Regions from separate parts of the Proteus mirabilis HI4320 genome, predicted to be linked through region 4. Evidence: predicted binding sites of a transcription regulator. Region 4 holds the regulator's gene; each other region holds the start of a gene.
The links. Region 4 encodes CRP, which controls carbon source genes, mostly activating them, when cyclic AMP is high. Its sites were predicted from a motif close to ATGTGANNNNNNTCACAT; they were not measured.

Region 1: cdd (cytidine deaminase) is a predicted target of CRP. The motif match lies at 1,189-1,206, and genes of this name have one in related genera.
Region 2: PMI_RS11960 (NupC/NupG family nucleoside CNT transporter) is a predicted target of CRP. The motif match lies at 1,781-1,798, and genes of this name have one in related genera.
Region 3: PMI_RS08990 (NupC/NupG family nucleoside CNT transporter) is a predicted target of CRP. The motif match lies at 1,538-1,555, and genes of this name have one in related genera.

What each region holds. Positions count from the first base shown of each region.
Region 1 covers NC_010554.1:698,773-701,991, reverse strand. The annotation lists gene PMI_RS03180 (CidA/LrgA family protein) at 1-350, shown strand, start outside; gene PMI_RS03175 (CidB/LrgB family autolysis modulator) at 344-1,045, shown strand; gene cdd (cytidine deaminase) at 1,269-2,153, shown strand; gene PMI_RS03165 (NAD-dependent malic enzyme) at 2,368-3,219, shown strand, end outside.
Region 2 covers NC_010554.1:2,645,258-2,648,476, reverse strand. The annotation lists gene PMI_RS11970 (patatin-like phospholipase family protein) at 1-892, shown strand, start outside; gene PMI_RS11965 (metal-dependent hydrolase) at 889-1,671, shown strand; gene PMI_RS11960 (NupC/NupG family nucleoside CNT transporter) at 1,959-3,219, shown strand, end outside.
Region 3 covers NC_010554.1:1,958,244-1,961,462, reverse strand. The annotation lists gene ligA (NAD-dependent DNA ligase LigA) at 1-1,387, shown strand, start outside; gene PMI_RS08990 (NupC/NupG family nucleoside CNT transporter) at 1,616-2,800, shown strand; gene PMI_RS08985 (DUF3820 family protein) at 2,964-3,185, shown strand; gene PMI_RS08980 (MarR family winged helix-turn-helix transcriptional regulator) at 3,182-3,219, opposite strand, start outside.
Region 4 covers NC_010554.1:3,092,590-3,095,808, forward strand. The annotation lists gene PMI_RS13920 (phosphoribulokinase) at 1-407, shown strand, start outside; gene PMI_RS13925 (OsmC family protein) at 496-903, opposite strand; gene crp (cAMP-activated global transcriptional regulator CRP) at 1,216-1,848, shown strand; gene PMI_RS13935 (aspartate aminotransferase family protein) at 1,936-3,153, opposite strand.

The sequences.
Region 1 (3,219 bases), 1.7 Mb from region 4:
GCAGTATTGTTGGACTACTTATTCTATTTGGTTTACTTGCCTTCCAGCTTATTCCATTACGTTGGGTAAAACCCGGTGGTAATATTTTACTGAAAAATATGTCATTGCTCTTTATTCCTATCGGGGTGGGTGTAATGAACTATTATAATTTATTAAGCCAACAACTCTTTCCTATTGTTCTGGCCTGTGTTGTCAGTACCTTTGCGGTGATGGCGCTAGTTGCTTACTGCTCACATTACGTGCATCGTGAACGTCCTATTATCGGTGCTAAACCCGATAAAGTAGAGGATGTAGAATTAGCAGAACAACAAGACGACGACAGAGCGTTAAGTGAGAAGAAAAAATGTTAATATTAATGAATATTTGGTGGTCATTACCGCTAACACTTATTATTTTCTACTTAGCACGTAAACTGGCGGCTCGATTTAAATGGCCTATTTTAAATCCGTTATTGATTGCTATTGTTGTTATTATTCCTATTTTATTAGTGACACACACCGCTTATGAGGATTATTTTGCCGGAAGTCGTATCCTTAACGACTTGTTGCAACCAGCTGTTGTTGCTTTAGCTATTCCTTTATATCAACAATTACACCAAATACGCGCACAATGGAAATCGTTAATTAGTATCTGCTTTATTGGTAGTATCGCCGCCATGGCTAGTGGTACAGCGATTGCATTATGGGCTGGCGCTACTCCTGAAATTGCCGCCTCCATTTTGCCTAAATCGGTAACAACCCCTATCGCAATGGCTGTTGCGGATTCCATAGGTGGTATTCCTGCAATCAGTGCTGCATGTGTTATTGCAGTAGGTATTTTAGGTGCCATTTTTGGTCATACGCTATTTAAAATATTACGTATTCCAACTCACGCTTCTCGTGGTTTAGCGATGGGAACCGTCTCTCACGCAGTGGGTACCGCAAGAGCGGCTGAAATCGATTATATTGAAGGGGCATATAGTTCATTAGCATTAATGACTTGCGGTATTATTACTTCACTTACCGCACCTTTTATTTTTCCTTTTATTTTGCACCTTTTTAGCTAATTAGCTAATTAGCTAAATCAATAGAACACATAAAAAACCTTCGTTCAGAGCGAAGGTTTTTTATGCTAATGCTAAAATCAATTTACTATAAATTTGAGATGTATCTCCCAATTAATCATTCAGTTGCAATAGTTTCATTGAAAATATGATTTTAATCACATATAAGAATAGGTAAAGATGCCTAAAATCTTACAATAGCAGAAGATTAATGGGAGACACCTATATGCATACTCGTTTTCAGGCAATTTGGTCAGATTTATCCCCTCAATTACAACAAGCACTTACGCCTTATCTTGAGCAGGATGAATTTCCGGCAATGTTCACTGCAGAACAAGTTAATGCGTTAAAAACACAGTTACAATGTAATGATGATGAGTTAGCCCTCGCATTACTGCCTGTTGCAGCCGCTTGTGCTGTGACACCTATCTCTCATTTTAATGTGGGTGCCATTGCTCGTGGTGAAAGCGGTCACTTCTATTTTGGGGCAAATATGGAGTTTGCTGGCGCCCCATTACAACAAACGGTACACGCAGAGCAAAGTGCGGTTACACATGCTTGGTTACGCGGTGAGTCTCGTTTAGTTGCCATCACAGTTAACTATACCCCTTGTGGTCATTGTCGTCAGTTTATGAACGAACTAAATAGCGGCACTCATATTGCAATCCATCTCCCAGGCCGAAAAGTGGCAACCTTAGGTGACTACTTACCTGATAGCTTTGGCCCTAAAGATCTCAATATCACTACCCTACTGATGGATAAAGTTAATCACGGTTATCAAATAGATAACACTAGCCAACTGGCACAACAGGCACTACAAGCAATAAATCGTAGTCATGCCCCTTACAGCCATTCTCACAGTGGTATTGCTGTACAGATGAAAAGCGGTAAGATCTTTCAAGGCAGTTATGCTGAAAATGCCGCATTCAATCCTAGTATGCCACCATTACAAGCGGCACTTATTGCATTAAATATGGCGGGTGAAAATGTTATGGATATTGAGTCTGCAATATTAATTGAAAAAGCAGACAGCCTATTAACTCAGTGGGATGCCACACAAGCAACATTAACAGCTTTAGGTTGCCGCCAAATACAGCGTGTCACTTTGTAACATTTTTTAACTTATACCGTTAAATTGTCCTCATAAAAAAGCATCAGCATGTAAATTTTTGCTGATGCTTATCAGAAAAAGTCATAACAATTGTATCTATCTCTCATTTCTAAGCAGAAAAATCATAAAAAAATAACATAAGCTGTACATATTTTTATTATTTTGTAGGATCTACACTTGTCATGTGACTAACTGCCTTACAAGAGTATTTTTCATGGAACTGGAACACGAAAGTAAACGTCCTCTCTATATCCCGTATGCAGGCCCAATCCTGCTTGAATTTCCCCTGTTAAATAAAGGTAGTGCTTTTAGCGAAGAAGAGCGCAGCACCTTTAACCTTCATGGTTTACTGCCTGAGGCAGTAGAAACCATTGAAGAGCAGGTGGAACGCGCTTACCGTCAATATCTTGATTTTAAAAATGATAACGATAAACACATCTATTTAAGAAATATCCAAGATACCAATGAAACGCTATTTTATCGTCTGTTGGAATCTCACCTTACTGAAATGATGCCCATCATTTATACCCCCACAGTAGGTGAAGCTTGTGAGCACTTCTCTGATATTTACCGCCGTGCGCGTGGACTTTTTATCTCTTACCCTAACCGCGCCAATATTGATGATATGCTACAAAACGCCACCAAACAAAACGTAAAAGTGATTGTGGTCACAGATGGTGAGCGTATCCTTGGTTTAGGTGACCAAGGTATCGGTGGTATGGGTATTCCTATTGGTAAACTCTCTTTATATACCGCTTGTGGTGGAATAAGCCCCGCTTATACCTTACCCGTTGTACTGGATGTTGGCACCAATAATCCACAACGTTTAAATGACCCACTTTATATGGGCTGGCGCCACCCACGTATTACCGGAGATGAATATAACGAATTTGTCGATGAATTTATTCAAGCCGTTAAACGTCGTTGGCCAAATGTACTGCTGCAATTTGAAGATTTTGCACAAAAAAATGCCATGCCGTTATTAAATCGTTATCGTGATGAATTATGTTGCTTTAATGATGATATTCAAGGTACTGCCGCTGTGACATTAGGTAGTCTAATTGCG
Region 2 (3,219 bases), 450 kb from region 4:
ACTCCTAGGGGTATCCGCGGGGGCGCAAAACTTATCTGCTTTTGCTTGTGGACAAAGGGGTTACGCCCGCAGAGTCATTAACCGTTATACCACCAATAACCAATTCTTTAATCCGATTCGCTTTGTTCGTGGGGGGAATTTACTCGATCTTGACTGGTATATAGAAACCACTTCGAAAGAAATGCCTTTAAATATGCCTAAAGCATTACGTCGTTTCGATAGTGGTCGCGAGTTTTATATGGTGGCAAGTCGCTCCGACAATTTTAAGGCAAATTATTTTCAACCAGAAAAAAGCACATGGCTTGATATTGTGAAAGCCTCCAGTGCGATCCCCGCGTTTTATCGCAATGGTGTTTTATTTCAAGATGTTGTTTACCATGATGGCGGTATTAGTGATGCGATCCCAGTAAAAGAGGCTTATCGTCGTGGTTGTCGTACAATTGTCGTTATACGAACAGTACCGTCTGAATATCAATATACCACCGAGTGGGTGGATAAAATGGGAAAATGGTTTGAGAATGGCCGTTTTCAACGCTTTCTCAATATGGCTCAAGTCCATATTGAAACTTATACTGACACACTAAGATTTATCCAATCTCCACCTGAAGATGCCGTTATCATTGAAATATATCCACCAACAACACTACAATCTAGTGCATTAGGAAGCCGTTTAAGTGCATTAAATCATGATTATCATGTTGGTAGACGCTGTGGGCGCTATTTTCTAGCCACTATTGGTCAACACTTCTCTAAGAAAAAATTTCAGCAACACGATAAAAAAATATTTAGCCTATTTGAAAATGAAGCAAAAGCAGATAAAGCGGAAGATGCCGAAATCATTCAAAAAAGAACTCGGAGTGTGCACCCTGAAGTAAGGAGTGTTCAAGAATGAGTCGATTTATTGATACGCATTGTCATTTTGATTTTCCCGTCTTTTATCACGACCTTGAGAATAGCCTTGCTTTAGCACAACAGGCTCAGGTAAAAAAAATTATTATTCCTGCGGTTGCTCAGTGGAATTGGGACGCGGTAACGGAATTGTCTCGTTATAACAATGCACTATATTGTGCACTAGGTTTGCATCCTTTATATATTGAAGCGCATACAGAGCAGCACTTGATTGAACTTAAAACACGCCTAAAAACGACGCCACGTTGTGTTGCAATGGGGGAGATGGGTTTGGATAACTATATGACAAATCCACATCCGGAAAAACAGCAACAATTTTTAATAGCACAACTTAAATTGGCGATAGAATTTGATTTACCAGTGATCCTTCATTCACGTAAAACTCATGATAATCTAAGTGCTATTTTGCGCCGTTATTCAGTTCCTCGTAAAGGTGTGATCCATGGTTTTTCCGGCAGTCTGCAACAAGCAGAACGTTTTGTTCAACAAGGCTATTTTATTGGGGTAGGGGGCACTATCACTTATCCACGTGCACAAAAAACACGTCGTGCAATTGCCTCTCTACCCTTAGAGCGCTTGTTATTAGAAACGGATGCGCCTGATATGCCTGTAAGTGGTTTTCAAGGCGAGCCTAACCGCCCTGAGCGAATTCTCGCTGTTTTTTCTTCTCTTTGTGAATTGCGTCAAGAGTCAGCAGAGGTTATTGCAAACCAACTTTACCTGAATAGTCTACAATTATTTCAGTTAACAGATGATGCCTAGTTTTAAGTAAATTAGTAATTACTCTGCCATTCGTATTACCGTTTTTTATTAAACTGCTAACCACTTTTCCAAATAAACTTTATCCATTAAGTGCGTTTTTTGCTTTTTAGTGTGATTTAGATCTCATTTGTGACTTTTATGTTACTTTTTTAAGATGCTAATTGTGATGGATATAGAGGGTTCTTTTCTGGGACTAGGTATAATTATCTGGCAAAAAAAGAGTCAATAAACTTAGTAACAAGCTTATTGATAATCCATTAAATTTTTATATGAACAGGGATCCTTCAATGCACCTCATTATGAGCTTGGTCGGAATGGCCACATTGATATTGATAGCCATTCTTTTCTCCAGCAACCGACGTGCAATTAAATTACGCACGGTCGGTGGCGCATTCCTTATTCAAATTGGTTTAGGCGCATTTGTACTTTATTCAGAAAGTGGCCGTAAAGTGTTATTGGCTATTTCTGATGCCGTTAAAAATGTCATCGATTATGGTGAAAACGGCATGAGCTTCCTTTTTGCTGGCTTAGTTTCCGACAAAATGTTTGAGCTATTTGGCAGCGGTGGCTTTGTTTTTGCTTTGCGTGTTTTACCTGTTATTGTGTTCTTCTCTTCATTGATAGCAGTACTTTATTACTTAGGTATCATGCAATTTGTCATCAAGATTTTAGGTGGCGGATTACAAAAAGTATTAGGCACTTCTCGTACTGAATCAATGTCTGCAACAGCCAATATCTTCGTTGGACAAACAGAAGCACCACTGGTGGTTCGCCCCTATATTGCTAGAATGACAACCTCAGAACTTTTTGCGGTGATGTGTGGTGGATTAGCATCAGTGGCAGGTTCGGTACTGGCAGGTTATGCAAGTATGGGTGTGCCATTGGAGTATTTGATCACCGCTTCATTTATGGCGGCACCAGGTGGTTTACTCTTCGCAAAACTCTTGGTTCCTGAAACAGAAACACCTGATGATCAAAAAGATGCTTTTGATAACTTAAGTGATGAAGAAAAACCCGCTAATATTATTGATGCTGCGGCATCAGGGGCTTCTTCAGGATTACAACTTGCGTTAAACGTAGGTGCAATGCTACTCGCTTTTGTCGCATTAATTGCCTTAATTAATGGTATTCTTGGCGGAATTGGTGGCTGGTTCGGTTATGAAGACTTCTCGCTAGAATTAATCTTAGGCTGGGTATTTGCACCAATCGCCTTCTTAATTGGTGTGCCTTGGAGTGAGGCAACCATTGCTGGCTCTTTTATTGGTCAAAAACTGGTGATCAACGAATTCTATGCTTACTCGGAGTTTAGTAAATATCTGCAAGATGAATCACAATTAGCAGCAGCAGGCTTAATGGCCTTGTCTGAACAAACAAAAGTGATTATCTCTTTTGCGCTGTGTGGATTTGCTAACCTTTCCTCTGTTGCGGTATTACTGGGTGGTTTAGGGGGAATGGCACCAAACCGTCGTAAAGATGTCGCACGCTTAGGTATGAAAGCTGTTTTGGCGGGTACACTCTCTAACTTAATGAGTGCAACCATCGCCGGCT
Region 3 (3,219 bases), 1.1 Mb from region 4:
TATTACAGCCAAGCGCCCTTTGACTTTCTTCTGTTATGGTGTTGGCGTGCTTGAAGGCGGTGAATTACCGACAAGTCATTATGCACGCTTACAGCAATTTAAAAAATGGGGATTACCTGTTAGTGATGCTATTAAATTATGTACCGGAACTAAAGCTGTACTTGATTTTTACCATCATGTAGCAGAAATTCGCCCTAATCTAGGCTTTGATATTGATGGTGTGGTTATCAAAGTAGATGATATAGCTCTACAAGAAGAGTTGGGATTTGTGTCTCGTGCTCCCCGTTGGGCGATTGCTTACAAATTCCAAGCCCAAGAGCAGATGACGGTGATTAAAGATGTTGAATTTCAAGTGGGGCGTACAGGGGCGATTACACCTGTCGCTCGTTTAGATCCCGTACAAGTGGCAGGGGTAATAGTCAGTAATGCCACACTTCATAATGCTGATGAAATTGAACGTTTAGGATTACGTATTGGTGATACGGTGGTTATTCGCCGTGCAGGCGATGTTATTCCTCAGGTTGTGAGTGTGATTGAAGAAAAACGCCCTGAGAATGCACAAGAAATTGTTTTTCCAACCCAATGCCCTATTTGTCAATCTGATATTGAGCGTATAGAAGGTGAGGCTGTTGCCCGCTGCACGGGGGGATTAATTTGTGCAGCGCAACGTAAAGAGGCGCTTAAACATTTCGTTTCTCGTCGTGCGATGGATGTTGACGGCATGGGAGATAAAATTATCGACCAATTGGTTGAAAAAGAGTATGTCAAAACACCGGCTGATTTATTCCGTTTAGATGAAAAGATCTTATCTGGTTTAGAACGTATGGGGGAGAAATCAGCCAAAAAACTGCTTAATGCATTAGAAAAAGCAAAATCAACCACTTTTGCCCGTTTTATCTATGCCCTTGGTATTCGTGAAGTAGGAGAAGCAACGGCCAATGGATTAACCGCTCATTTTGTTTCATTAGAGGCATTACGTGAAGCAAATATTGAAGCCTTAAAGGCAGTTCCTGATGTGGGTGATATTGTTGCAAAGCATGTGGTTAATTTTTTCCAAGAAGAACATAATAAAAATGTGATTGATCAACTTGTTAATGACATTGGCATTACTTGGCCGGCACCGGTTGTGGCTACTCATGAAGCAGGTGATAATCCTTTTGCTGGTAAAACAGTCGTGCTGACAGGCTCTCTTTCTCAATTAACGCGAGATGAAGCAAAAGATAGATTAGTTGCACTTGGTGCAAAAGTGAGTGGTAGTGTTTCGAAAAAGACAGATATGGTCATTGCTGGTGAAGCGGCGGGTTCTAAATTAGCCAAAGCAAATGAATTAGGTATTACTGTTATTGATGAAGACGAAATGATCCGCTTGCTTGATCAATCTAAATAATCGTTTACAATAAACTTAGATGCTATTGAGAGCAGTTCTCAGTAGCATCTTTAATTTAAGCTAAATTCACATTTCGTGTTACTTAAGTTACTCCTAAAGTGTGATCAACCTATCTTATTTAATAAATAGTGTGTATATGGTTTCACTGTATTGTGACAATAATCACATCGTAATGTTACGCGTTACATAAAATGCTCTCCAAGATTTATTTTTATTTTTGGAGCATGCATGTCTTCTATCATTCACTTTGTTTTGGCTCTCGCAGTTATTGGTGCATTAGCATTTATTGCAAGTAATAACCGCAAAGGGATCCGTCTGCGTTATATTGTGCAGTTATTAATTATTGAAATCGCATTGGCATGGTTCTTCCTCAATTCTGATATTGGTGAAGGCTTTGTCCGTGGTTTCGCTGGGCTATTTGATCACTTATTAGGTTATGCCGCACAAGGTACTGAGTTCGTCTTCGGTGGTATGATGAAAGGTGGTCTAGCATTCTTCTTCTTGAATGTATTATGTCCTATCATCTTTATTTCTGCATTAATTGGTATTTTGCAACATATCAAAGTATTGCCTTTCGTGATCCGCATTATCGGTACAGTGCTGTCCAAAGTGAACGGTATGGGGAAACTAGAATCGTTTAATGCGGTTAGCTCCTTAGTACTTGGCCAATCTGAGAACTTTATCGCTTATAAAGATGTATTGGGCAAAATGTCTCAGCGCCGTATGTACACTATGGCGGCGACAGCGATGTCTACGGTATCAATGTCAATTGTTGGTGCTTATATGACTATGCTTGATCCTAAATACGTTGTTGCTGCACTGGTTCTGAATATGTTCAGTACTTTCGTTATCCTATCAGTGATTAACCCATATTCTGTTGAAAATGAAGAAGATATCCAGATGGGGAATCTGCATGAAGGTCAAAGCTTCTTCGAAATGTTAGGTGAATATATCTTAGCTGGTTTCAAAGTTGCTTTAATCGTTGCGGCAATGTTGATTGGTTTTATCGCATTAATTGCTGCGGTAAACGCTATCTTTAGTATGATTTTCGGTATTAGTTTCCAAGATTGCTTAGGTTATGTGTTCTATCCATTAGCATGGGTGATTGGTATACCTGAGCAAGATGCATTACGTGTAGGTAGTGTGATGGCAACTAAATTAGTCTCTAATGAATTCGTCGCGATGGGAAGCTTGCAAGATCTGGCTGCTGAATTAACACCTCGCTCTGTTGGGATCTTATCTGTCTTCTTAGTCTCATTTGCTAACTTCTCTTCTATCGGTATTGTTGCAGGGGCTATTAAAGGTCTGAACGAAATGCAAGGTAATGTGGTTTCTCGTTTTGGTCTTAAATTACTATTTGGTTCTACGCTAGTTAGCTTCTTATCTGCTGCTATCACAGGCCTGTTTGTTTAATCATTGAGATAAGACAGATAGCATGTGAAATAAATAACAATGTAAGATGGATAACTTAGTTATCATGTAACATAAATCAAGCAGTACCCGTCGGTACTGCTTTTTTTATCGTTAAATTACCTTATAATCCTTATCATTCCTTCTCGATAAAGCGATAGAGATCATGCTAGAAAAACAGCATCTTATAGATATAGCCAACACACAAATGCCATTTGGTAAATATAAAGGGCGAATGCTGGTGGATTTACCTGAAGAGTATTTATTGTGGTTTGCCAAGAAAGGCACCTTCCCTGAAGGAAAGCTAGGGCAACTAATGGAAATGACCCTAGCAATTAAAATTGATGGCTTAGAAGGGTTACTAAAACCATTAAAGCAGTCGCATTAATCAGGCTCTGTAGGTAACTTATCCGCTATTAGTG
Region 4 (3,219 bases):
CTATTGTTAACCTTGAATGGATACAAAAATTAATTAGAGACACCACAGAGCGCGGGCACTCTCAAGAAGCGGTGAGAGATTCTGTGGTACGTTCGATGGATGATTATATCAGTTACATCATTCCACAGTTTTCTCGCACTCATATCAATTTCCAACGCGTTCCTACGGTGGATACCTCTAATCCCTTCTCAGCTAAAGCTATTCCAACACTGGATGAAAGTTTTATTGTTATTCGCTTTCGTGGCTTAACGGATATCGATTTCCCCTATCTATTGGCAATGTTGCATGGTTCATTTATGTCGACTATCAATACTATTGTTGTTCCAGGAGGGAAATTAGGCTTAGCGATGGAATTAATCATGGCACCACTGGTGAAGAAATTATTGAATGGTGAAAAAATTAGCTAAAATAGATATGTTATTTGTGACGAAAATAATATCCCCGTATTTTAGGGATATTATTTTATATATTAAAATTTATTTTAAAATATCAAATTTATTCAGGATCTTTAATTTCAAAAGAGTGCGTAATATTGGCCGCTTTTCCTAACATTAAAGAAACAGAGCAATATTTTTCTGCTGATAATTGTACAGCTCGCTCAACAATTTTATCTGTCAACGCTTTACCGGAAACAATGAAATGTAAATTAATATCAGTAAATAAACGAGGTGCCTCTTCACGACGTTTTGATGTTAATTTCACTTCACAATCAGTGACTTGGTGGCGACCTTTACGTAAGATACTCACCACATCAATAGCACTACAACCACCCGCAGCAATTAATACCATTTCCATCGGACTAGGCGCTTTATCACCTGAATTACCATCCATCATAACTTGATGGCCGGAAGATGATTCGCCAACAAAAGATAAATCTTCAACCCATTTAACACGTGCTTCCATTTTATTTTTCCCCTAAATACAACTGAGACTAAAAGAGTACATTCTCATAATTCAACTAGCAATTAGCAAATAGGTTTATTATGCTGACTGCGTAAAACGAGACTTAATGCGTTAACTGTGTTAAAAACAATATCTGCTTGATGATAGTGGTTAAGATCAATGCATTATTTTCTCATTTATTATAATCTATTCCTTATTAACTTTCCGAATTCTCAGGAAGTTAATCGGTAAAGATAGGATTTTAAGCACGCTGTATCAAAAGGGTGTCAATCCGTTTTGAAAGGCTGCATTAACGTACAGAGGATAACGCGAATGGTTCTCGGCAAGCCGCAAACAGACCCGACTCTTGAATGGTTTTTGTCACACTGCCATATTCACAAATATCCATCCAAGAGCACGCTGATCCACCAAGGTGAAAAAGCGGAAACACTTTATTATATTGTTAAAGGTTCCGTGGCTGTTCTTATTAAAGATGAAGAAGGAAAAGAGATGATCCTTTCCTACCTAAACCAAGGTGACTTCATCGGTGAACTTGGATTATTTGAAGAAGATCAAGAACGTAGTGCATGGGTTAGAGCAAAAACAGCCTGTGAAGTAGCAGAAATTTCCTATAAAAAATTCCGCCAATTAATTCAGGTCAATCCTGACATTCTGATGCGCCTTTCCGCTCAAATGGCGAATAGATTACAAACCACATCAGAAAAAGTAGGTAACCTTGCTTTCCTTGATGTAACAGGTCGTATTGCACAAACTTTATTAAATTTAGCTAAACAACCTGATGCAATGACGCATCCTGATGGCATGCAAATTAAAATTACACGTCAGGAAATCGGTCAAATTGTAGGTTGTTCACGTGAAACTGTAGGCCGTATTTTAAAAATGCTGGAAGATCAAAACCTCATTTCAGCACACGGTAAAACTATCGTTGTTTACGGTACTCGTTAAGTTGCATTGAAAACAGCCCATTTAACTGATGGACAGTGATTATTTTGTATGAAGCCCCATCGCAATGATGGGGTTTTACATTTGAATTCACTCTGCTTTTACAAACTCATCAAGCGCTTTTCGTAACGCATTCATGCCCTCTTGTAACTCTTCGAGGGTAATAATCAGCGATGGTGTAAAGCGTATTACATCAGCCCCGGCATTTAATATCATTAAGCCATGCTTAGAGGCCAGTGCAAGTAACTCTTTTGCTTTACCTGCATACAGTGGTGCTAACTGCGCGCCAATTAATAAGCCTTGTCCACGAATTTGAGAAAACACAGCATAAGTTTGGTTTATCGCCTGCAATTCATCCACTATCCAACGATGACGCTCACTGACACCTTCTAATACCGCCTGAGTGTTGATTAAATCAAAAGCAGCATTGCCTACTGCACAGGCTAATGGGTTCCCCCCATAAGTCGTACCATGTGTTCCTACCCCCATTACCGAAGCGATATCCTCGGTGGTTAACATCGCACTGAGAGGAAAACCACTACCTAATGCTTTGGCACTGGTAATAATATCGGGCTGTATATCATAGTGCATATAAGCAAATAGTTTGCCGGTTCGCCCCATACCCGTTTGTACTTCATCAAGAATTAATAGCGCTTGATGCTTATCACATAGTGTACGTAAGCCATGCATAAACTCCGCTGTCGCCGGTGTCACTCCGCCCTCACCTTGGATAGGCTCCAGTATTACGGCACAAGTATGAGAGTCAATCACGGCTTTTACAGCATCAAGAGAGTTAAAAGGGACATGTATAATATCCGCAGGTTTAGGACCAAAACCATCCGCATATTTAGGTTGTCCCCCAACAGAGACTGTAAAAAATGTTCTACCATGAAAGGCGTGGTGGAAGGCAATTATCTTCGTTTTATAAGGATTATGACGGGTAATAGCGTAATGTCGTGCTAATTTAAGTGCGGCTTCATTCGCTTCTGCCCCAGAATTGGCAAAAAAGACACGTTCAGCAAAAGTATGTTGGATTAATTTCTGAGCTAAACATAATGCCGGCTCATTAGTAAACACATTACTTACATGCCAAAGCTTCTCACTTTGCTCTTGCAGTGCTTTATTCAATAGTGGATGCGCATGCCCAAGCGCTAGAACAGCAATACCACCAGCAAAATCAATATAGGATTTTCCCTGTTGATCCCAAACACGGCTACCTTGCCCTTTAACAGGAATAAAATCTGCTGGTGAATAAATTGGCAACATTACCTGATCGTAAGTTGCCCTATTAATACGTTGATTTATCATTACCCCACCTGACCGACATTTAGCTATACAATGAAAATATAATCACTAAATATGAATAAAAAATCA